3 regions of the Cloacibacterium sp. DMC96 genome follow, and region 3 is predicted to be linked to each of the others. Evidence: riboswitches for the same ligand, from Rfam matches in the RefSeq annotation. Region 3 holds a riboswitch; each other region holds the start of a gene.
The links. Region 3 has a riboswitch for S-adenosylmethionine ahead of ACT53I_RS00285 (homocysteine S-methyltransferase family protein). Riboswitches for the same ligand answer to the same signal wherever they lie in the genome.
Positions count from the first base shown of each region.

Region 1: another riboswitch for S-adenosylmethionine. It lies ahead of ACT53I_RS09480 (O-acetylhomoserine aminocarboxypropyltransferase/cysteine synthase family protein); the one in region 3 lies ahead of ACT53I_RS00285 (homocysteine S-methyltransferase family protein).
Region 2: another riboswitch for S-adenosylmethionine. It lies ahead of ACT53I_RS04665 (Na+/H+ antiporter NhaC family protein); the one in region 3 lies ahead of ACT53I_RS00285 (homocysteine S-methyltransferase family protein).

Region 1 is NZ_JBQUZQ010000002.1:146,285-154,602, reverse strand. It holds gene ACT53I_RS09490 (dimethylarginine dimethylaminohydrolase family protein) at 1-796, shown strand, start outside; gene ACT53I_RS09485 (glycoside hydrolase family 3 C-terminal domain-containing protein) at 880-3,141, opposite strand; SAM riboswitch class I at 3,386-3,495, shown strand; gene ACT53I_RS09480 (O-acetylhomoserine aminocarboxypropyltransferase/cysteine synthase family protein) at 3,633-4,928, shown strand; gene ACT53I_RS09475 (OsmC family protein) at 4,948-5,382, shown strand; gene ACT53I_RS09470 (homoserine O-acetyltransferase family protein) at 5,385-6,323, shown strand; gene ACT53I_RS09465 (homoserine dehydrogenase) at 6,366-7,556, shown strand; gene ACT53I_RS09460 (hypothetical protein) at 7,940-8,318, opposite strand, start outside.
Region 2 is NZ_JBQUZQ010000001.1:1,052,316-1,060,633, reverse strand. It holds gene ACT53I_RS04680 (NAD(P)/FAD-dependent oxidoreductase) at 1-1,154, opposite strand, end outside; gene ACT53I_RS04675 (phosphatidate cytidylyltransferase) at 1,187-1,351, opposite strand; gene ACT53I_RS04670 (Dps family protein) at 1,368-1,841, opposite strand; SAM-I-IV-variant riboswitch at 3,446-3,543, shown strand; gene ACT53I_RS04665 (Na+/H+ antiporter NhaC family protein) at 3,580-4,899, shown strand; gene uraH (hydroxyisourate hydrolase) at 5,566-5,976, opposite strand; gene ACT53I_RS04655 (helicase-related protein) at 6,516-8,318, shown strand, end outside.
Region 3 is NZ_JBQUZQ010000001.1:57,112-65,429, reverse strand. It holds gene ACT53I_RS00290 (MGH1-like glycoside hydrolase domain-containing protein) at 1-1,992, opposite strand, end outside; SAM riboswitch class I at 2,141-2,251, shown strand; gene ACT53I_RS00285 (homocysteine S-methyltransferase family protein) at 2,314-3,324, shown strand; gene metH (methionine synthase) at 3,396-6,050, shown strand; gene ACT53I_RS00275 (EF-Tu C-terminal domain-related protein) at 6,054-6,377, shown strand; gene metF (methylenetetrahydrofolate reductase [NAD(P)H]) at 6,576-7,538, shown strand; gene ACT53I_RS00265 (hypothetical protein) at 7,535-8,318, opposite strand, start outside.

The DNA.
Region 1 (8,318 bases), on a different contig from region 3:
CATAGAAAATGGCATTTATCCTAAAGAAGAAGACATCATCGCAGAAATGACTGCCTTCGAAAAAGTGCTCAAAAAATATGATGTAGAAGTTTTCAGACCGAATATTATCAAAGATTACAATCAGGTTTTCGCAAGAGATGTAGCCTTCGTCATCGAAGATAAAATGATTATCTCAAACGTAATCAAAGATAGAGCAGATGAACAGGAAGCTTATCGTAAAATTTTTGAAAAAGTAGAATGGCGCAAAATCATCAATTTACCAGAAACCGCTCATATAGAAGGCGGAGATGTAATTGTTTGGGATGATTTTCTCTTTGTGGGAACTTGTTTCTCCGAAGATTACAGAAATTATAAAACGGCTAGAACCAATGAATATGCTATTGAAATCCTGAAAGAATATTTCCCTAAAAAACGTATCATAGACCTTGACCTTAAGAAAAATGACAAGGTTCCGTATCAAGGTGTTTTGCACTTAGACTGCACGTTTAATCCCATTGGAAAAGACAAATGTATTATCTATAAAGACGGTTTTGTAGATGAAAGTGATTACCAACTCATCATCGATATTTTCGGGGAAGAAAACTGCTTTCACATTACACCAGAAGAAATGTTCGAGATGAATCCAAATATTTTCTCTATTTCGCCAGAAGTGGTGGTTTCAGACGAAACTTTTACCAGAATGAATGACTTTCTGAGAAATGAGTGGGGTTTTACGGTAGAAGAAATTCCGTATCGTGAAATTTCTAAAATGGGAGGTTTGCTCAGATGTTCTACCATGCCTTTGGTTAGAGAATAATTAGATTATTTTGATCAAAATAAAAAAAGGACAACTTCATAAAGAGGTTGTCCTTTCGATTTAAAGAAATAAGAAATAAAAAATTATTGTAATGAAAACTTGATTTTCGTTTTAATAGCGTCTGAAGAATTCCCAATCAGCGCTTCGAAATCACCAGGTTCTGCTACCCAATCGTGTTTTACAGGGTCAAAGAAACTTAAAGCTGATTTGTCAATCGTAATGGTTACTTCTTTTTGTTCACCCGGATTTAAATAAATTTTTTCAAAACCTTTCAGTTCTTTTAATGGTCTTGGCAAAGAAGATTTTACGTCTCTTATGTATAATTGAACTACTTCTGCACCTGCTTTTTTGCCTGTATTTTTTACTGGAATTGTAAAAGTAATAGTCTCATCTTCGGTAATAACGGCTTTGTCTGCTTTAGCTTGACCAATTTCGAAAGTGGTGTAACTTAAACCATGTCCGAAACTGAAAAGTGGTTCGATATTTTTGGTGTCATGCCAACGATAACCTACGAAAATACCTTCGTTGTATTTTATGTTGATAGGGTTTTGTTGGTCTTTTCCTTTTCCTTGCGCCAATTCTTCTTTGTTACCAGGATATTCTCCTAATTGATGCGCTGAATTGTCTTCTAATTTCACAGGGAAAGTGAAAGGCAATTTACCAGAAGGATTAGCGTCACCCGCTAAAACTGAAGCGAGAGCATGACCACTTTCTGAACCTAAATACCACGCTTGAACAATACTAGGAACTTCTTTTACCCAAGGCATTTCTACAGCATTTCCTGAAACTAAAACTACGGTGAAATTTTTGTTCGCTTTCGCCAAAGCTGAAATTAATTCATCTTGATGATAAGGTAAGCCCATATCTTTTCTGTCATTTCCTTCACTATCTTGGAAATCACTTTTATTAAGTCCACCCACGAAAATTACAAAATCAGAATTTTTAGCGAGTTCTACTGCTTCTTTTGTTAATTCTGCTTGAGAACGATTATCAGTAAGGTCTTTTCCTGTTTTTACTCCATTGTATTCTCCGCCTACATCTCCTACATAACCTCTTGCGAAAGCAACTTCTGCATTTTTTCCAAATCTTGCTTTAATTCCGTCTAAAGGTAAAGTTTCATATTTTACTTTTAATGAAGAAGAACCACCGCCTACAGTCATCATTTTGATGGCGTTTTCACCAATTACAGCAATCTTTTTAGTTTTGGCAACGTTAATTGGCAATACATTTTTTTGATTTTTCAGCAATACAATTCCTTCTTCACCAATTTCTTTGGCAATCGCTCTGTGTTCTTCAGAAGCAATGTTTCCAAAAGGTTTGTTTTTATTCATTGTGGTTAAGAAAGCCAATCTTAGGATTCTTCTTACTTTATCATCCAATTCTTTAGTTCCTACTTCACCAGATTTGATGAGTTTTAAATAAGGATGTGCTAAATAGTAATTGTCATAAGCATTGCTAGTTCCTTCAGAAAGTCCATTTGTCCAGCTTCCGAATTCCATGTCAAGACCATTCATAATGGCTTGTTTAGTATCATTTACAGCACCCCAATCAGAAATCACTACTCCTTTAAAACCCCATTCTTTTTTCAGAATATCGTTTAATAAATATTGATTTTGACTTGCGTACTGATTTTTGTACATATCATAAGCTCCCATGATAGACCAAGTGTCTCCTTCTTGTACAGCTGCTTTGAAGGCAGGTAAATAAATTTCGTACAGCGTTCTGTCATCTATAATTACATTGCTGGTATGTCTAAATTGTTCTTGATTATTAAGTGCATAATGTTTTACACAAGCTGCTACACCATTAGATTGAACACCTTTAATGTAAGGGACCACCATTTTAGAAGATAAAAACGGATCTTCTCCCATATATTCGAAGTTTCTACCGTTTAATGGAGTTCTGTAAATATTTACACCAGGCCCTAGTAAAATATCTTTTTTTCTGAAGCGAGCTTCTTCTCCAAGAGCTTTTCCGTAATTCCAAGACATTTTTTTGTTCCAAGTTGCAGAGAGTGCAGTAAGCGCAGGATAAGCAATGATGGAGTCATTGGTCCAACCAGCTTGATCCCATTCATCCCATTTTACTTCAGGACGAATTCCGTGTGGCCCATCAGTTGTCCAAAATTCTGGAATTCCTAATCTTGGAACACCGGGTGAACTGAATTTTGACTGAGCATGAAGCATGGCTACTTTTTCTTCTAACGTCATTTTAGAAAGAGCGTCTTCTACTCTGAGTTCTATAGGTTGAGAATCATCTAAATAAATTTGTGTCTTTTTTTCTTGTGCTTTTGCTTGAAAACTCATTAACGAGACTAAGCAAACAAGTGCAATTTTCTTGAACATAAGAATTAATTTTTGGTTCAGTAAAACTACAACTTTTTATTATTATCTCAAAATGAGATAATAAATTTTTCAAAAAACTTATCTTGAGATTAAAGATTTAAAAATAAAAATCAATAAATTACCTGTTAATCAGTTGGTTATGATTTGTTTAAAATTGAAAAAATATTTTTTTCTTCTAAAAATTTGGTTTTCTGTAAAACTTGTTTTTATATTTGCACCACGAAAAACGTTCTTTTATACACGCAACTTATTAAGAAAGGTGGAGGGAATTGACCCTGCGAAACCTTGGCAACCTGCTAACAGAAATGAGAGTAAGGTGCCAAATTCAACCCCGAAATTCGGGAAAGATAAGTCTGAAATCAGTTTAAAATAGTCATACACTATATCAAAAACTCTTTCGACTTGTCGGAAGAGTTTTTTTATGCTCTTTCGTCAAGAATTTTCTGCAAATAAGTTGCTCTAATATTTAACAATTTAAAAATTATTAAAAAATGAGCAATTTAAAATTTGAAACGCTTCAACTTCACGCTGGTCAAGAAATCGACCCAACTACCAATTCTAGAGCAGTACCGCTCTACCAAACTTCGTCTTATACTTTTAACAGTGCAGAACATGCTGCCAATCTTTTTGGGTTAAAAGAATTTGGGAATATCTACACCAGACTCATGAATCCTACCACAGATGTGTTCGAAAAACGTGTGGCTGCACTTCACGGTGGAGTAGCTGCTTTGGCTACCGCTTCTGGTCACGCTGCGCAATTTTTGGCAATTACCAATATTTTACAAGCAGGAGACAATTTCGTGAGTTCACCTTATTTGTACGGAGGAAGTTATAATCAGTTCAAAGTTTCTTTCAAAAAATTAGGCATCGAAGCACAATTTGCTAAAGACGATGCTCCAGAAAGTTTTGAAGAATTGATCAATGAAAACACCAAAGCGATTTATTTAGAAACCATAGGAAACCCTACGTTGAATGTGGCAGATTTTGATGCAATCTCAGCTGTAGCTAAAAAGCATAATATTCCACTGATTGTAGACAATACTTTTGGAGCAGGTGGTTATTTGTTTAGACCGATTGAACATGGCGCAAATGTAGTGGTAGAATCTGCAACCAAATGGATTGGCGGTCACGGAACTTCTATTGGCGGAATCATTATAGATGGAGGAAATTTTGATTGGGGAAATGGTAAGTTTCCACAGTTTTCTGAACCTTCAGATAGTTATCATGGTTTGGTTTTCTCGGATGTTTTTGGAGTTAATGGACCTTTTGGAAATATTGCTTTTGCTATTAAAGCTAGAGTAGAAGGTCTTAGAGATTTCGGGCCTACAATTTCTCCATTCAATTCATTTTTATTGCTTCAAGGTTTAGAAACATTATCGCTGAGAGTGGACAGAACAGTAGAAAATGCTCAGAAATTAGCGGAATTTCTAGAAAATCATCCGAAAGTAGAAAAAGTATTGTATCCAGGTTTGCCAAGTTTCCCAGACTATGAAAATGCCAAAAAATACTTGAAAAAAGGTTTCGGAGGGGTACTTAATTTTGAAATCAAAGGAGGAAAAGAAGCAGCAATTAAATTCATCGATAATTTACAACTGGTTTCACATTTAGCAAACGTAGGAGATTCTAAAACGCTTATCATCAATCCAGCTTCTACCACACACGAACAACTTTCAGACGAAGAAAGATTAAAAGCAGGAATTACTCCGGGACAAATTAGATTAAGTGTAGGAATAGAACATATAGATGATATAATCGCAGATTTAGAGCAATCATTTCAACAATTATAAAAAGTAAAAAAGAAGAAAAATGTCAGAATTAAATTTTAAAATAAGCGCAGAAAGTAAATCTGCAACCAAAGTGATTGCAAAAGCAAGACAGTTTGAAATCATCATAGACGAACCTCAAGATTTAGGAGGAAAAGATGAAGCGCCAAATCCTGTAGAAACATTATTGGCAAGTTATGCAGGTTGTTTTAATGTAGTGCTTCATCTTTTAGCAAAAGAGAGAAATATAGAAATCAACCATTTGAAAATTGATATTAACGGTAACATCAATCCTCAAAAATTATTGGGAATTTCTAAAGAAGAAAGAGCTGGATTTAAAAATATAGATTTAGATATCACCATAGATTCTTCCGCTGAAAAATCTGTCATAGAAAATATTATAAAAGATGCTAAAGAAAGATGCCCAATTAATGACAACCTTTCTAATTCTACTCCCGTAAATTTTCAATTGAATTAAAAATGTATAAATTCTCCTTAGGTAATTTTATTTCAGAATCTAATCAGTTATTAGAAAACGTAGAAATTGCTTATCACATTTTTGGTGAACTAGCCCCAGAAAAAAAAGTGATTTGGGTTTGTCATGCCTTAACTGCAAATTCAGATGCGCAAGATTGGTGGCCTAATTTCATTGGCGAAAATTTAACCTTAGATACCGAAAAATATACCATAGTTTGTGCCAATATTTTAGGTTCTTGTTACGGAACGAGTTTCCAAAAACAAGAAAAACTTCCATTAATCACCATTCGTGATATGGTAAAACTTCACCAAGAATTAGCCAAATTTTTACAAATTTCTGAAATAGAATTGCTTCTAGGAGGTTCTCTCGGCGGAATGCAATGTTTAGAATGGGCGATTACAGAGCCAGATTTTATTAAAAAATTATTTGTAATTGCTACCAATGCAAAGCATTCTGCGTGGGGAATTGCTTTTAACGAAGCACAAAGAATGGCGCTGGAATTAGGCGAGAACGGAATAGATGCAGCTAGAGCTATTGCCATGCTTTCGTACAGAAACTATGCTACTTTTGAGGCGACTCAAACTGATGAAGAAGAAAAATTAGAAAATCATAGAGCAGCTTCTTATCAAAGACATCAAGGTGAAAAACTCAGAAAAAGATTTTCTAAAGAAAGTTATTTCATGCTTTCTAAAGCCATGGATTCTCACCACTTGGGAAGAGGCAGGAATTCAGTAGAAAATGCTTTGAACCAAATTACCGCTGAAACTTTGGTGATTGGAATAGACAGTGATATTCTTTTTCCTATTTCAGAGCAAAAATTTTTAGCAGAACATATTCATAATGCTAAACTAGAAGTGATTTCTTCACTGTATGGTCATGATGGGTTTTTAATCGAAACTGAAGAAATTTCAACATTGCTTAAAAAGTATTTCAACTTATAAGAAAACACAAATGATGATTTTCAAAAAATTAAAATTAAAAAAATGAGCAAAAAATTAACGATAGGATTGTTTGGTTATGGAGTGGTAGGAACTGGTCTTTATGACGTTTTGCACAAAAGTAAAACGGTAGAAGCCACCATCAAAAAAATTGTGGTAAAGCATAAAGATAAGCCTAGAAATATTTCGTCAGAGCATTTTCATTATGATAAAAACGAAATTCTGCAAGACGAAGAAATCAATCTAGTGGTAGAATTAATAGATGATGCAGATGCAGCTTTTGAAATTGTAAAAACTGCGTTAGAAAACGGAAAAGCAGTGGTTTCGGCGAATAAAAAAATGATAGCGGAGCATTTCGAAGAACTGTATGAATTGCAAAAAAAGCATCAAGTTCCTTTCCTGTATGAAGCGGCAGTTTGTGGCAGTATCCCGATTATCAGAAATTTAGAAGAGTATTACAATAATGACTTTCTTCAATCCATTCAAGGAATCGTAAATGGTTCTACCAATTATATTTTGACCAAAACTTTCCAAGATAATTTAAGCTACGAAGAAGCACTGAAAGAAGCCCAAGAAAAAGGCTATGCAGAGAGCAATCCTATTTTAGATACAGGTGGTTTTGATGCACGTTCTAAACTTCAAATTCTATTGACGCATTCTTTCGGAATTACCACAAAACCTGAAGAAGTTTTCAATGTAGGAATTCAGAATTTGGGAGATTTAGAAATCAAATATGCCAAAGAAAAAAATCTACAAATTAAATTATTGGCTTACGCTCAAAAAAGAAATGAAGAAGAAGTCATCGCGCTTGTGATTCCTAAATTTGTAAAATCTAATGATACTTTTTCTACAGTGAGTGATGTTTTTAACGGAGTAAAAGTGCAAACCGCTTTTGCCGATAAGCAATTTTTCTACGGAAGAGGTGCAGGTTCATTGCCTACTGCAAGTGCAGTTTTGTCTGATATTTCGGCCATTGCCTATGATTACAGATATGAATATAAGAAAATAGCCAACTCAGAAAATCTGAAATTGGCTCAAGATTTTCCTTTGAAAGTATTATTTAGACATAAAGCCAAAGACAGCAAAAATTTTGAAAATTATTTTGAAGAAATCGAAGAGTTTTATGGCAATAGAGAAGATGCTTATTTCGTAGGAAGTATTCGTTTTCAGCAGCTAAAAGACGTTTTCACAAAGCATCAAGATGAGGTGTCATTTGTGTTGATTGATATTTTATAATTATTAACTTGTTTTTTCCTTAAGCGTTGTTTTTCTCTGAAAAATGACGCTTTATTTTTTGTATAAAGGACATTATTGCGTCTCAAAATCATAATTTATGGTTCAGGAATTATAAATATAGGTTCACAACTTATCTCTTGAGGTTCTTTAACAGAAAATATAAGTTACTTAACTCATAGCTTAGGGTTTTAGACTATAAATTTGGTGTTCTGAACCCCAAATTTTAGGTTGTATAACCCCATCAGAATACTATAAAACCTCTACAGAATACTCCTGAACGTATCTGAAATAGTAATTTAAAGGATGAGATGAGTTAAAAATATATCCGAAGGAATAAAAAAATATCCTGCAAATACTATTGCAGGATATTTTTATGTTTACTATTATTCTGTAGGTGGCGTTTCTGTGGTCTTAGAAGTTTTACCAAAGAATTGTTTGGTTTCATTCAGTTTAGTTTCGAAGCCTGGGGAAGCTGTACCTGCCTTATAATTGGTATAGGCATAATCTGTAAGTGCTGCTTGGTAATTATCATAATCATGAAGAATTTTTGCATTTTTAAGTTTAGTAGACAAGCTGTCTAAACGGGTAATGAATGCTTCTAGATTTTTTCTGCTGTTATAATCATTTTCAAATTCTTCCCAATCTACATCAGAAGAAGATAAGGCAGGTTGACTCTTGTGAAAATCATAAACCTTGTTTACGAAAAGTTTGTTTTGTTCATTGATGCTCCCATACTTTTGGCGGTCTTCTGCACTTAGGTTT
Region 2 (8,318 bases), 1.0 Mb from region 3:
AAAAGGTCTACAATAATTTTTCTTCCTTGTGTAGAAAAAGTAATACCATTTCCACCAAAACCTAAGCAAAACAAACAGTTTTTGTATTCTGGAGATTCCCCAATATAAGGCAATCCATCTTTGGTGGTTCCGAAAATTCCACCCCAAGAAATATCTTCGATGAAGTGTAAATCTGGTAGGGTTTTCTTTAGTTTTTTAATAAGCGTTTTGCTTTTTTCTTCTTTAATGTTTTGTTGAAGTATGGTATCTTTATACACAGAATCTTCGCCGCCAACTAAAAATCTACCATCATCCGTAGTTCTCATATAGAGATAAGGATCTTGTGTGTCCCAAATCAAAATCTTTTCTAGATTTTTATTATAGGTTTGTGTCGGTTCACTCACGGTTGCGTAAGTATAAATTAAATCGGCAACTTTTTCTTTGAGTAAATTTAAAGATTCAAAACCTGTGCAGAACACTATTTTTTGAGCACGAATGGTATGATTTTCTTGCGTAATAACTTTCGGAGTTGTGCCTTGATCTTGAATGCTTTTAATTTCGGTCTGGTCAAATACTTTCATACCTCTTTTTACGTTAAAAGCGATAAGTTCATGCGCCATTTGATACGCATCTACACTAGCGGCAGTATCACTTAGAATACCACCCTGAGAAACAATACCATAAGTTTTTTGGATTGTTTCTGGCTCTAACCATTTTACACCCAATTGATATTTTTTTCTAATTTCAAATTCTTGGTAAAGTTCTTTTGCAGCGGTTTTGTTATGTGCAATGTAGAGTGACTTCATCATTTGGAAGCCACAATTTAACTTTTTGGTTTTCACCAATTTTTTTAAATCTTGAATAGCGATAATTCCTTCTTGGTAACAAAGTGCAGCAGCTTCTTCGCCAATTTTCTTTGCCAAGTCTTTTAATGGTTCATCTATTTCATACTGTAACATGCTGGTAGTAGCACTTGTGCTTCCTTGCCCAATATCTCGCCTGTCGATGAGAGTTACTTCAAACCCCGCATCCATTAACGCATCAGAAATCAGAGCTCCAGTAATGCCACCTCCAATCACCAAAATCTCAGTTTTGATGTTTTTTTGTAAACTGGGATAGGTGTAGAGTAAGCCGTTTTTGAGCAACCAAAAAGATTCAAAGGTTCTTAGTCTCATATCATTTGTGTTTTAAAGTGTTTGCAATGAGTTTATTTCTTTCCTCGTGAGAATAGCCAAAATATCACGACTAATACTAAGGCAATTAAGAAAAATCCCCAATACATTCCTGCTTTGAAAACGGTTTCTACCGCTTCACAACTCGTCAATAAGGTCAATAAAAATAAAGTTACGATGGATAAGGTATACTTTTTCATAGGGTCAAATTTTAAATTAAACGAAATATTGTCTGAGTTGCCAAGCCATTTTTTCATGGTCTTGCATCAACCCGGTTAAAAAATCTGCAGTTCCTTTGTCTTCATATTTTTCTTCACAGTCATCTATGGAAGTTCTGAGAGATTTTACAACACTCTCATGGTCTTGCAAAAGTTCTTTTGCCATTTCCAGAGGAGATGGGCATTTTCCGGGTGCTTCTTTTAGCTGAGAAAGTTTCCCAAACTCTATGGTAGTACCTACTGCGATTCCTCCAAGTGTAGAGATTCGTTCGGCTATTTCATCGATGGCTTTTTCTAATGCCTCATATTGTTCTTCGAAGAGGTGGTGAAATTGCATGAAGTCTGGTCCTTTCAGATTCCAATGAAACTTTCTTAATTTGAGGTATAACACATTGCCATCTGCTAAGACAGCGTTAAGGTTATCACATACTTTCTTGAGGTTTGCGGCACTGATGCCAATGTCTACTTTCATAATGATTAAATTTTGTATTGATGTTGATACAAAAGTAGAATACGATGAAGTTGAAAGAGTTATAATATCATGACCATTTGTTATAAGATTTAGAGGTCAACTGTAGCTTATTGTTCCCCGACATCAAATATCTCTCAACGACATATTTCATACACTATCTATGCTTCATCTATGCTTTATCTTGGGGGAAGCGGGGAATAGGTGATGTAGTGATGAAGTGATGAGGTTACGAAGTAAAGTGATTGTCTTTTATATCACAAAGTTTACGGAGATTTTGTGAAATGATACCGTTTTTGAGTTCCCAAAGGAACAGCATAGATGTTATAGAAAGCACACGGATTTTAATGCAATAGAAATAATGTGCCTTCGACAGGCTCAGGCACCGAGATGAGAATTGAGAATGTGCCTCGACGACGCTCAGGCAGCGTGTAATAAAAGAATTGGTGGCTGAACTTGTCAAAGCCACTTTGGGTATAATTTTTGTGTTTATTTTAATATCACAAAGTTTACGGAGATTTTGTGAAATGATACCGTTTTTGAGTTCCCAAAGGAACAGCATAGATGTTATAGAAAGCACACGGATTTTAATGCAATAGAAATAATGTGCCTTCGACAGGCTCAGGCACCGAGATGAGAATTGAGAATGTGCCTCGACGACGCTCAGGCAGCGTGTAATAAAAGAATTGGTGGCTGAACTTGTCAAAGCCACTTTGGGTATAATTTTTGTGTTTATTTTAATATCACAAAGTTCACGGAGATTTGTTGAAATGATTGCGTTTTTGAGTTCTCAAAGGAACATCGTAGATGTTCTATAGATTACACGTATTTTAATGCAATAGAAATAATGTGCCTTCGACAGGCTCAGACACCGAGATTAGAAGTGAGAATGTGCCTCGACGACGCTCAGGCAGCGTGTAATAAAAGATTTGGTAGCTGAGCTTGTCGAAGCCACTATGTGTGGAATATTTGTGTTTGCATTAATAACACAAAGTCCACGGAGATTTTGTTAAATGATGGTGTTTTTGAGTTCTCAAAGGAACATCGGAGATGTTTTAGAAAGCACACGGATTTTAATGCAATAGAAATAATGTGCCTTCGACAGGCTCAGGCACCGAGATTAGAAGTGAGAATGTGCCTCGACGACGCTCAGGCAGCGTGAGTAGTAATAAATAACACGGTGGATGAGCTTGTCGAAGCCACTATGTGTGGAATATTTGTGTTTGCTTTAATAACACAAAGTCCAGGGAGATTTTGTTAAATGATGGTGTTTTTGAGTTCCCAAAGGAACATCAGAGATGTTCTATAGAGTGCACGGATTTTAATGCAATAGAAATAATGTGCCTCAGGCAACGAGCAATAAAAAATGTTGTGCCTAAATATAGTCGATGGCAGAAAGTAGATGAATTCTATTTCCTAATTTTTGAGATATTTTTAGAGAAAGAGGAGAGGAAAAGTAAATGTTGGGGTATTGAAAAAGGAATTGGAAAGGAAATTTTTATTCTTTAATTTTTAGAAATCAGGGAGTTAAAAGGCTGTATTGATGGTCTATGAAGGCGATTGATAGATTGTATTTGGTTCGTTGGGCGATAATGATTACTTTTGCCGCCTATTATCAGGAACCTCTACGGGAGGTAGCAACCTGCAACAACAAGCAAGGTGCTAAAGCGATAAGCCAAACTTTTTTGGAAAAAATGTTGTCTATCTTTTGTAAAGTTCCTGTGTTAAATTTTTAAATTTTATGAACCATACAAAAGCAAATTTTCTTAGTTTACTTCCTTTTTTAATTTTCGTAGGTACATTTTTAGGTGCCGGAATTGTTTTGCAAGACTTTTATGCCTTGCCATCGCCTATTGCCGTGAGTATCGGTATTATTGCCGCCTTTGCCATGTCGAGGTTGCCTCATCAAGAAAAAATCAAAACTTTCTTACACGGTTGTGGGGAATCCAGTGTACTCACCATGTGTATTATTTATCTATTGGCAGGCGCTTTTTCTACCGTAGCACAAGTTTCAGGCAGTGTAGATGCGGTGGTGAATATCGGTTTAACTTATATTTCTGCTGATTATTATGCTTTAGGGATTTTCCTATTGGCATCATTTCTTTCTCTGTCTTCTGGAACCTCGGTTGGTGCAATTGTCGCATTAGGGCCTATCGCGATACAGTTGGCTCAAAAAAGTGGAGCAGACCTTAACCTGATTGGAGCAAGTCTTTTGGGGGGTGCCATGTTCGGCGACAATCTTTCGGTGATTTCTGATACTACCATTGCAGCAGCTCAAACGTTGGGCAGCAGCATGAAAGATAAGTTCAGAACCAATTTTTATTTGGCTGCCCCTGCTGTAGTATTAACGGTGGTGATCTTATTGATTATAGGATTTAGCAATCCTGTCGCGCCCATTGCGTATACGCCAACTCCCATTTCTTGGGAACTTATTTTTCCCTATTTGGTGGTTTTGGTATTGGCATTTTTAGGGTTAGATGTATTTCTGGTGTTGGTTATTGGGATATTTCTAGCGGGAGCCATAGGTTTATGGCAAGGAAACCTTACGTGGTTGAGTTTTGCCAAAGCCAGTTATGAAGGCTTCACGTCTATGAACGAAATTTTCCTATTGTCTTTGCTTACAGGAGGTTTAGCTGCCTTAGTAGAAAAAGCAGGGGGAATTCAATATTTATTGAACAAAATAGAAGCTAAGATTAGCTCAGCCAAATCTGCACAATTGGGAGCAGGATTGATTACAGGTTTGGTAAATCTCTGTATTGCCAATAATACTGTATCGATTTTAATCTCTGGGAAAGTGTTGAAACCTATTTCTGAGCGTTTTGAAGTCCCTGCCCGAAAAATGGCTTCTGTCATTGATATTTTTGCGTGTATCGTTCAAGGGTTGCTTCCTTATGGCGCTCAAGTGTTATTGATTATTGGATACAGTAAAAATAAAATCAATTATGTGGATATGCTCTCGCATTCTTATTATTTAGGACTTCTGTTCTTAATGGTGGTGGGTTCTATGTTTTGGGGAAGGTCTAGGAATGTGTTGCCTTCGACAGGCTCAGGCACCGTGTAATAAAAGAATTGGTGGCTGAGCTTGTCGAAGCCACTGTGTGTGGAATATTTGTGTTTGCTTTAATAACACAAAGTCCACGGAGATTTAGTTGAAATGATGGCGTTTTTGAGTTCTCAAAGGAACATCGTAGATATTCATTAAGTACACGGATTTTAATTCAATAGAAATAATGTGCCTTCTACAGGCTCAGGCACCGTGTAATAAAAGAATTGGTGGCTGAGCTTGTCGAAGCCACTGTGGGTATAATTTTTCTTGGTGATGAGGTGATGAAGTTATGAGGTTTTTTTTGATGCTGCCTTCGATAGGCTCAGGCACCGTGTAATAGAATAATTGGTGGCTGAGCTTGTCGAAGCCACTGTGTGTGGATTTTATGTTTGTTTTAATATCACAAGGTTCACGAAGATTTGTTGAAATGATGGTGTTTTTGAGTTCTCAAAGGAACATCGTAGATGTTCTATAGAGTGCACGGATTTTAATGCAATAGAAATAATGTGCCTTCGACAGGCTCAGGCACCGAGTGTAGTAATAAATAATACGGTGATTGAGCGGAGTCGAAATCACAGGGAGGAATAAGAACGTGCCTTCAACAGGCTCAGGCATCGTGTAATGGAATAATTGGTGGCTGAGCTTGTCGAAGCCACCATTTTAGAAAATTCTTTTTTATTTTTAATTTCCTCTGTACGTGGAGTAGCCGTAAGGCGATAGGGTGATGGGAACGTGGTAATGTTCTTGGTCTGCCAACTCAAAAACCACTTCTAAAAAGGGATAAAAGGATTTTTGACCTAGGCTTTTAAAATACGGAGCGGTGTAAAACGTGAGCTTGTAAATACCCGTATTGTTTTTGCCCTCTTGTTTTAAGAAATCTTTTACCCTGCCGTTTTGGTCGGTGATTTTTTCTTCTACCAATACCCAATTGTTTTGTGCATCTCTTTTTTGCAAAGCAATTTTTACATTCGGTGCAGGTTTACCCGTGGAGATGTCTAAAATGTGACTTGAGAGTTGATAGCTGCTTTCTTGAGCATACATCATAGGGACCATTAAAAACATCATGAGGAAAACTAACCCGTTCTTTTTCATTTTTTTTAAATTTTTATTGTTGAATATTTTTTGTCTTATGCTTACAAAGATGATGCCTATTTATGCCGAATTGACTTCATTTTGATTAATGCTGCCAAGGAATTTATTGTATTATTCTAATGGGAAAATTTGTAGGTTTTGTGATGTGGTTTTATTTCTAAATTTTTCATTGGATTTAAGTTGAGAATTACGTTTTCCTTATTGGTATAAAGAGAGGTTTTTGTTATATTTGGAACTTAAACTTTTTATATGTTTAAAAAAGCTAATAATTAAACCTAGCAACATTATATTTATAGAATAAATTAAAATTTTACTTCTAGCAAATTAAATAAATTCATTAATTGAACTTTTATTTTATGACTTAGTTTATTGTTTTATTAGATGAAATTTAGATTATGACATACTTAATAACTGTTGTAAATTTTATTGTTTTTGACTTTAAAAAATTTGAGAATCCAAGTAAATAAATGAGTACTAATTTTTTTACAAATCAAGATACAAATACATTGTACAATAAGTTTGTTGGTGTATTTAATCACATGCAAAATATCGAATACTTTAAATCTGTAATTGGATATTTTAGGGCATCAGGTTATTTTGCCATTCGAAAACATTTTCCTGAAGATATAAAAATAAAAATTATCGCTGGTATAAATGTAGACCCCTTTATTGCATTAGCTCAGAAACAAGGTTTACTTTTAAATATAAATGCTAAACATGCAAGAGATACTTTTATAGAATCTATTCAAGAAGACATTGCCAATTCAAAATATGGTAAAGAAATTGAGGAAGGAATTATTCAATTAATTAAAGATATTTCTAGCAAGAAAATTGAAATAAGAGCGCATAATTCTAAAAAACTTCATTCTAAATTTTATATTTTTCTTTCTCCCAACTTTAATGAACATAATCCTAATGGGTTAGTTATAATGGGCTCTTCTAATCTTACAGCCCAAGGTTTAGGATTAGAAGCGGTAGAATATAATTATGAAATGAATGTAGAATTACGTGATTTTGACAATGTCAATTTTGCAGATAGGGAATTTGAAAAATTATGGAACGAGAGTTCGCCTATTCTGCCAGTTGATGCACCCGAACTCATTAAAAAAACTTATTTAGAAATAAATCCTACACCATTTGAATTGTATGTAAAGTTCTTAATAGAATTTTTTGGAAAAAATATAGAGTACGATCCTGATAGTATTAGTGATATTCCACTAAAGAAATTTAAGAAATTAAGTTATCAAATTGATGCTGTAAATCAGGGGTATGAATTATTGTTGAAACATAATGGTTTCTTTTTAGCAGACGTGGTAGGAACGGGTAAAACAGTAATGGCTGCTCTATTAGCCAAAAAGTTTATCATCAATAATGGAGCAAAGACTAAAATTTTAATTGTATATCCTCCTACATTAGAAAAAAACTGGAAGAGTACTTTTAAAGAATTTAGAATTGATGAGAAATGTGATTTTATTACCAATGGTAGTTTAGATAAAATTATTAATGAAGATGATCCATTAATATACAAAGAAAAATATGATTTGGTTTTGGTAGATGAAGCTCATAAATTTAGAAATAATGCAAGCCGTCAGTTTCAAAATCTGCAGATTATTTGTAAATCAGGGAGAGAAAATATTGGTAATATAGAAGGTTTTGAAAAAAAAGTGGTTTTAATATCTGCGACTCCTTTAAATAATAGACCAGAAGATATTTACAATTTATTGCAAACATTCCAAGATGTAAGAAACAGCAATCTGAATGAACCTAATCTTCAAAAATTCTTTTATCCTCACATAATAAAGTACAAACAACTTATAGGACAAACACCATTAGATTTAGAAGGAATACAGGAAATATTTAACGATATAAGAGATAAAGTAGTAAAAGATATCACCATTAGAAGAACTCGTACAGATTTATTAAAAAATGAACGTTATGCAAAGGATTTAGTTTCTCAAGGAGTTATATTTCCAAATGTAGTAGATCCATTTGCTAATGAATATGAATTAAGTCCAGAATTAGCAGAACTTTTTTTAGATACAGCAAACAGCATTATTGATAAAGATAAAATAGATTTTTACAGATATCAAGCTATTGCCTATTTAACAGATGAAGCCAATGATGGTTTATATCAAAGTGCATTAACTATTTCTCGGTCGTTAGCATATATAATGCAAACACAATTAATAAAACGATTGGAAAGTAGTTTTTATGCTTTTAAAAAATCATTAAATAAAATTACTACTTCTACTTTGCATATGATAGAAATGTATGAAAGAGATAGTATTTTTATTGCACCAGATTTAGACATTACAGACTTATTAAATAAAGGTTATACCGAT
Region 3 (8,318 bases):
TTCGGGTTTATTTTTTAGAATCCAGTCCATTCTTTCGGTAAAATTAGGCAGTTTTTGAAGCATTTCGTGTTCTATCACTTCTACTGCAAACATTGGAATGAGACCTACAATACTTCTTAATTTTAAAGAAATTCCCGTTCCGTCGTTAAGTTGTAAAACGTCATAGAAAAATCCGTCTTCTTCGTTCCAAAGTCCATTTTTTCCTTCTCCAAGATTTTCCATGGCTTCTGCAATGTAGAGATAATGCTCGAAAAATTTAATCGCCATATCTTCATAAACTGGATTATACAATGCCAATTCCATAGAAATTCTCATCATATTCAGAGCAAACATCGCCATCCAAGAAGTTCCATCAGCCTGTTCTAGGTATTCCCCGTTTTTGAACTGCATATTTCGGTCAAAAGCACCAATATTATCCAATCCAAGAAATCCTCCACCGAAAACATTTTTGCCGTTTTTATCTTTTCGGTTTACCCACCACGTAAAATTGAGCAATAATTTCTGAAAAACACTTTCTAAAAAATGAATATCTGGTTTTCCATTGATTTTTTCATCGATTTTAAAAACTCTAAAAGTGCTCCATGCATGAACTGGCGGATTAACATCTGAAAAATCCCATTCATACGCAGGAAGTTGACCATTAGGATGCATGTACCATTCTTTGGTCAATAATTGCAATTGATTTTTGGCAAAATTTGGGTCTAAAATACTAAAACTCACACAGTGAAAGGCTAAATCCCATGTTGCAAACCACGTATATTCCCATTTATCTGGCATAGAAATAATGTCTTTGCAATTCATGTGTTTCCATTCTACATTTCTTACATGATGCTCAAAATTCCTTTCCACAGGGAAATTTGGGTCTCCATTTAACCATTTTTCAACTTTATAATGATAAAATTGTTTATTCCAAAGCAATCCTGCAAAAGCTTGTCGCTGAACATTTTTTTCATCTTCACAGTTAAAATCTTTTTGAATTTCGTCATAAAATTCATCCGATTCTTTTTTTCTTACTTCAAAAACCTCATCAAAATCAAAAAAAGCGTTCTCCATTTTATGAGGAGACATTCTGAAATCAAAAGTTTTGGTTTCGCCACCTTCTAATTCCGTATCGATCACAAAAGCAGCTTTAGTCCCAAATTTTTTAGGATTTACCGTGTTTTTTTGATGAACGATATGATGGTTAATTCCATCTTTAAAGTATTTATTTTCAGATTTTTCTCCGAATATTTTTTCGGTATTGGTTTCATTTTCACAGAAAAGAATCTTCACGGATTTATCACGAGAATAAAGTTTTTTCATGCCCAAACTCTCATGTTCTATTTCTATTTGACCACGATGGCGCGTTGTAAAATTAGGTTTATAAGAATTATAACCCCAACTCCAATTATTTCTGTACCAAAGTGTGGGGAGAATCACCAAAGGTGCTTTTTCTGTATTTCGGTTGGTGACAGTAACTCTGATTAAAATGTCATCATGGTGAATTTTGGCATATTCTATAAAAATATCGAAATATTCATTTTGGTCAAAAATTCCCGTATCTATAATTTCATATTCTGGTTCCTTATTGCTTCGTTCTGCATTTGTCTTGATTAAATCTTCGTAAGGAAAGGCATTTTGCGGATATTTGTACACCATTTTCATATAAGAATGAGTAGGCGTATTGTCTAAATAATAGAAAATTTCTTTAATGTCTTCACCATGATTTCCTTGATGGTTGCTCAATCCAAAGAAACGTTCTTTAACCATTTTATCTTTCTTGTTCCAAAAAGAAAAAGCGAAGCACAAACGTTGCTTGTCATCAGAAATTCCCGCGATTCCTTCTTCTGCCCATCTGTAAGTTCTGCTTTCTGCATCATCATGACCAGTTGCTCCCCATGTATTTCCATCAAAGGAATAATCTTCTCTTACGTTTCCCCACTGTCTATTGCTTACATAAGGTCCCCAAGTTCTATAATTTATATCTTGTAATCGTTGTTTTTCAGCATTCATAATCATTATTTTTAAAATAATATGATGCGAAGGTAGAAAAAAATAAAAACTATGAAATTTCATTTAGATTAATTTTTTCAATGACTATTTCTTATTGTGAAAAAAATGATATAGCTTTGCAGAAGATTTGTTCTTTCATATAATCGAAATGTTATCAAGAAAGGTGGAGAGATTAGACTCTGTGAAACCTTGGCAACCTCTCGCGTTTCTGAAACGAGAAAAGGTGCTACATTCTACTCATTTTTGGGATAGATAACACATAAAAACAGTTGATTCCCTCAACTTTTCTTATAGCATTTCATTTTTTTTAATCACATTGAAATGCAAAATAGCGACATACTTTATCAAAATTTACAGCAAAGAATCCTTGTTCTAGACGGAGCTATGGGAACGATGCTTCAGCGATATCAGTTTACAGAAGAAGACTATCGTGGCGAAAGATTTAAAAATTGGCAATCTCCATTGAAGGGAAATAATGATTTACTTTCTCTTACTCAGCCTCATGCTATTGAAGCGGTACACAGAAAATATTTAGAATCTGGTGCAGACATCATCGAAACCAATACCTTTTCTGCAACTACCATTGCAATGGCAGATTACCACATGGAAGATTTGGTGTACGAACTGAATTATGAATCTGCAAAAATTGCAAGAAAAGTTTGTGATGAATTCACGGCTTTAACTCCAGATAAACCAAGATTTGTTGCTGGTTCTATTGGCCCTACTAATAAAACTGCATCTCTTTCTCCGGATGTAAATGACCCTGGTTACAGAGCCATTACTTTTGAAGAGTTAAGAATTGCTTACAAACAACAAGCAGAAGCACTTTTAGATGGCGGTTCTGATATTCTTTTGGTGGAAACTATTTTTGATACTTTGAATGCAAAAGCTGCACTTTTTGCCATAGACCAAATTCAAGAAGAAAGAATAATTCAGATTCCAATTATGGTTTCAGGCACTATTACAGACGCGTCTGGAAGAACGCTTAGCGGACAAACTGCAGAAGCATTTTTGGTTTCAATATCTCATCTTAATTTATTGAGTGTAGGATTCAACTGTGCTTTAGGAGCGAAACAACTGACGCCTTATTTAGAAACCATTTCTAATAATTCTGAATTTTACATTTCTGCTTATCCAAATGCTGGTTTACCGAATGCTTTCGGGCAATATGATGAATCACCAGAATTTATGGCAGAACAAATCCGTGAATATGCAGAAAAAGGATTGGTAAATATCGTGGGTGGGTGTTGCGGAACAACTCCTGACCATATTGCTGCAATCGCTAAAATTGTTAAAAATTATCAACCAAGAAAAGTTGATGTGATAATTTGATGATGAGTTAATGTGATGCTTTTCACAAGCATTATCTTATTTTCAAATTAACTAATTATCTCATTTATAATATGAAATATTTAAAACTTTCGGGTCTAGAACCTTTAATTATAACTCCAGAATCCAATTTTATCAATATTGGAGAAAGAACCAATGTAGCAGGTTCTAAGAAATTTCTCCGATTGATTAAAGAAGAAAAATTTTCTGAAGCTCTAGATATTGCTCGTCATCAAGTGGAAGGTGGCGCACAGATTTTAGACATTTGTTTTGATGATGGGCTTTTAGACGGAAAATATTGCATGGTTAAATTCTTAAATTTAATCGCCTCAGAACCTGATATTTCCAGAATCCCAATGATGATAGATTCTTCAAAATGGGAAATTTTAGAAGCTGGTTTGCAAGTGGTTCAAGGGAAATGCGTAGTGAATTCCATCAGTTTAAAAGGTGGTGAAGAAGAATTTATTCGTCAAGCTAAAGCCATCAAAAGATATGGTGCTGCAGTAGTTGTAATGGCTTTTGATGAAAATGGACAAGCTGATAATTACGACCGCAGAATAGAAATTTGTAAAAGAAGTTATAAACTGTTGACGGACACAGTCCGTTTTCCTGCGGAAGATATTATTTTCGACTTAAATATTTTCCCAGTTGCAACTGGAATGGAAGAACATCGCAGAAACGCATTGGATTTCATTGAAGCAACAAAATGGGTTCGTGAAAACTTACCTTACGTTTCGGTTTCTGGTGGTGTTTCTAACGTTTCGTTTTCGTTTAGGGGAAATGATACGGTAAGAGAAGCGATGCACTCGGTTTTCCTCTATCACGCCATCAAAGCGGGAATGAATATGGGAATTGTAAACCCTGCAATGTTAGAAATTTACGACGAAATTCCTAAAGATTTGTTGGAGCTGGTAGAAGATGTAATGCTAGACAGAAGAGATGATGCTACGGAAAGATTATTGGATTATTCCGAAAAACATAAATCTGTAAAAAAAGAAAAAGTAGAAGATTTAGCATGGCGAAATCAGCCTTTGCAAGACAGAATTACCCATTCTTTGGTAAAAGGAATCGACCGTTTTATTGAAGAAGATGTAGAAGAAGCCCGAAAAATTTCGGCAAAACCTTTGGATGTTATCGAAGGTAATCTAATGACAGGAATGTCTGTAGTGGGAGATTTATTCGGAAGCGGAAAAATGTTTCTTCCTCAAGTGGTAAAATCTGCGAGAGTGATGAAAAAAGCGGTGGCTTATCTTCAACCGTTTATTGAAGCGGAGAAAGATTCTGCACAAAAAGCCAATGGTAAAGTATTGATGGCGACTGTAAAAGGCGATGTTCACGACATTGGTAAAAATATTGTGAGTGTGGTTTTGGGCTGTAACAATTACGAAATTGTAGATTTAGGAGTGATGGTTCCTGCCGAAAAAATTATTCAAACAGCCATTGAAGAAAAAGTAGATGTGATTGGTTTAAGCGGTTTGATTACGCCAAGTTTAGACGAAATGGTACATATTGCCAATGAACTGGAGCGTCAAAATCTCAATTTCCCATTGATGATTGGTGGTGCAACAACTTCTAAAGCGCATACTGCCGTAAAAATTGACCCAAAATATAAAAATGCTGTGGTTCATGTAAATGACGCTTCCAGAGCAGTTGGTGTGGTAAGTTCATTATTGAGCAATAGAAATGCAGAATTTGTTTTGGAATTGAAAACCGATTATGCAGATTTCCGTGAGAAATTTTTAAACAGACAGGTTGACAAAGAATATATTTCGATAGAAGAAGCGAGAAATCAAAAATTCAAAATCAATTGGGAAAAAGAAGAAATCTTTAAACCGAAAAATTTAGGTGTTCAAATTATTGAAAATCAAGATTTAGAAGAATTGATTGATTTTATTGACTGGAGTCCGTTTTTCAGAAGTTGGGATTTGTTTGGAAAGTATCCTCAGATTTTAGAAGATGAAATTGTAGGAGAACACGCAAAAGAACTTTTTGCAGATGCTCAAAAAATGCTCAAAAAAATTATAGACGAAAAACTTTTGACTGCAAAAGCAATTTTCGGGATTTTTCCTGCTAATTCTAATGAGAAAGATGATATTGAATTGAAAAAAGAAGAGGAAACTTTTATCTTTAGAACGCTTCGTCAACAACATAAAAAATCTGATGGCAAAGAATATTTGGCTTTGAGTGACTTTATCGCTCCAAAAACATCAGGAAAACAAGACTACATAGGTGCTTTTGCGGTGACTACTGGTTTTGGAACCGATGAATTGGCTCAAAAATATGAAGCGGAGCATGATGATTACAATGCGATTATGGTAAAAGCGTTGGCAGACCGATTGGCAGAAGCTTTTGCAGAATTTTTACATAAAAAAGTAAGAACTGAAATTTGGGGTTATTCTAGTGATGAACATCTAGAAAATGAAGATTTAATTTCCGAAAAATATGTAGGAATTCGTCCTGCTCCTGGTTATCCTGCTTGTCCAGACCATTTGGAAAAAACCACGATTTGGGAAGTATTGAAAGTGAAGGAAAACATTGGATTAGAATTGACAGAAAGTTTGGCAATGTTCCCTACAGCTTCTGTTTCTGGATATTATTTTGCATACCCAAAAGCGAAGTATTTCGGAGTAGGAAAAATTACAGAAGACCAGCTGAAAGATTACGCCGAAAGAAAAAATATAGATTTAGAATTCGCGAGAAAATGGCTGAGTCCGAATTTAGCTAATTAATTTATGAGAAACAACATTGACTTTATAGCATTTTTAAAATATAACTCTTTCGATGAAGGAGGAAGATCAACTCCTGCTAAATCAGGATATAGACCTCAACTTTGTTTTGATTTTGAAAAAAATTCAACTTCTGGAAGACAAATTTTTATAAATAAAGAATGGGTTTCTCCTGGAGAAACTGTAGAGGCAGAAATAACAATGCTTTCTCCTCAACTTTTTGAAAATAAATTATATGAAGGTTTGGAGTTTAAATTTTGTGAAGGCAGAGTTGTGGTTGGTTATGGAACAATTTTAAAAATTGTAAACGAAAATTTAATTAGAAAATAAATTTCGCGTGAGCGATTGCAGTGGAAATCCCGCAACAAGCATTGGAAAAAGCGATGGAGTGAGGAATTGCAACGAAAAGCGCGGTCTCATAAAAATAGCTTGGATTAGGTTTTGGATTTTTACGAGACACGCCCAAAATAGAAAAAATTAAAATATTTAAAAAATAGGAACAGCTTGCTTCGTTCCTCGGAATGACAAATGAAAGTAACAGAACACATACAAAACGCCAACGGAAAAACACTTTTTTCTTTTGAGATTTTACCACCATTAAAAGGTCAAAATATACAGTCAATATTTGATGCGATTGATCCATTGATGGAATTTAATCCTGCATTTATAGATGTTACGTACCATCGTGAAGAATATGAATATGTAGAACGTGAAGATGGACTTCTGGAAAAACGAGTGGTAAAAAAAAGACCGGGAACCGTGGGAATTTGTGCTGCCATTCAGAATAAATATGGTGTAGATGCTGTTCCGCATATTTTGTGCGGTGGATTTTCTAAGGAAGACACCGAAAATTTCTTAATTGACATCGATTTTTTGGGAATTCATAATGTAGTGGCTTTAAGAGGAGATGCGGTGAAAACGGAAACCTATTTTAAACCCGAGAAAAACGGACATGCTTTTGCCAAAGATTTGGTAGAGCAAATCGTGAAAATGAATCACGGAACTTACCTAGACGAAAGTTTAGAAAATTCTGCCTGCACTGATTTTAACATCGGTGTTGCGGGTTATCCTGAAAAACACATGGAAGCAGCCAGTCTAGAACAGGACATTTACCACCTCAAGAAAAAAGTAGAAGCAGGCGCAGATTATATCGTGACGCAAATGTTTTTCGACAATCAAAAATATTACGATTTTGTAGAAAAATGCAGAACTTCTGGTATTAATGTTCCTATTATTCCTGGATTAAAACCAATTACTACCAAGTCTCAACTGAGCATGATTCCGCATCGTTTCAAGGTAGATTTACCTAATGAGTTGGTTATTGCAATTGCTAAAGCAAAAGACAACAAAGAAGTGAAAGAAATCGGCATCAACTGGTGCATTCAGCAGAGCAAAGATTTAATGAAAAATGGCGCTCCAGTTCTTCATTATTATTCTATGGGAAAAAGTGAAGTGGTAAAAAGAATTGCTACTGAAGTGTTTAAAGACTAAAGCATTTTATGTCTTTCAAACGAAAGATTTCGGTCAAAAATATAACGATAAGTCGCGAGTTTTCTCGTGACTTTCGTTTCTAAATTTTCGGCAATTTTAATCATTCTTGGATTAAAATCTCCAATCCATTGCATTTCGTAATCGGTATAATTTCTGGTTTTTCTGAAATGTTTTGTGCCTTCCCAAATCATAAATCCATCGATGCCTTTTCTTTGCCATTCTGGAACAATTCCGAAAACCAAGCCAACCATTTTCTTATTTTTTATAAAAAATTTAGCCAATAAAAATTTCAATTTTTCAATCCAACCGAATTTTCCATTCAAGTATTTAAACCATTGATTCAAATCTGGAATGTTAATCCACATCGCAATCGGTTTATCATTTTCATAAATGAACCAAGAGATATGTTCGTCTAGAATAGGTTTCATGGTTTGAAACATTTTCAGCACTTTTTTAGCTTCTATTTGCTTTCCTTCACCATGATTTGCCCAAGCTTTGTTGTAAATTTCTGCAAAATCATGCGCAAATTTTTCCAATTGATTTTTTTTCCAATGAACGGCTTTCAAATTTGGATTTTTGGCATTCATTCTATGCCCATTCATAAAAACTTGTGAAACCTCATCGTAGACTTTCCTGCCGTAACACAATTGATTAAAATAAATCTGAAAACCGTAATTTTCAAACAATTTCTGATAATACGGCGCATGAAAATTCATTCCGTACAACGGTTCATGAAAACCTTCAATGAGCAAACCCCAAAACTTGTCACGCTCCCCGAAA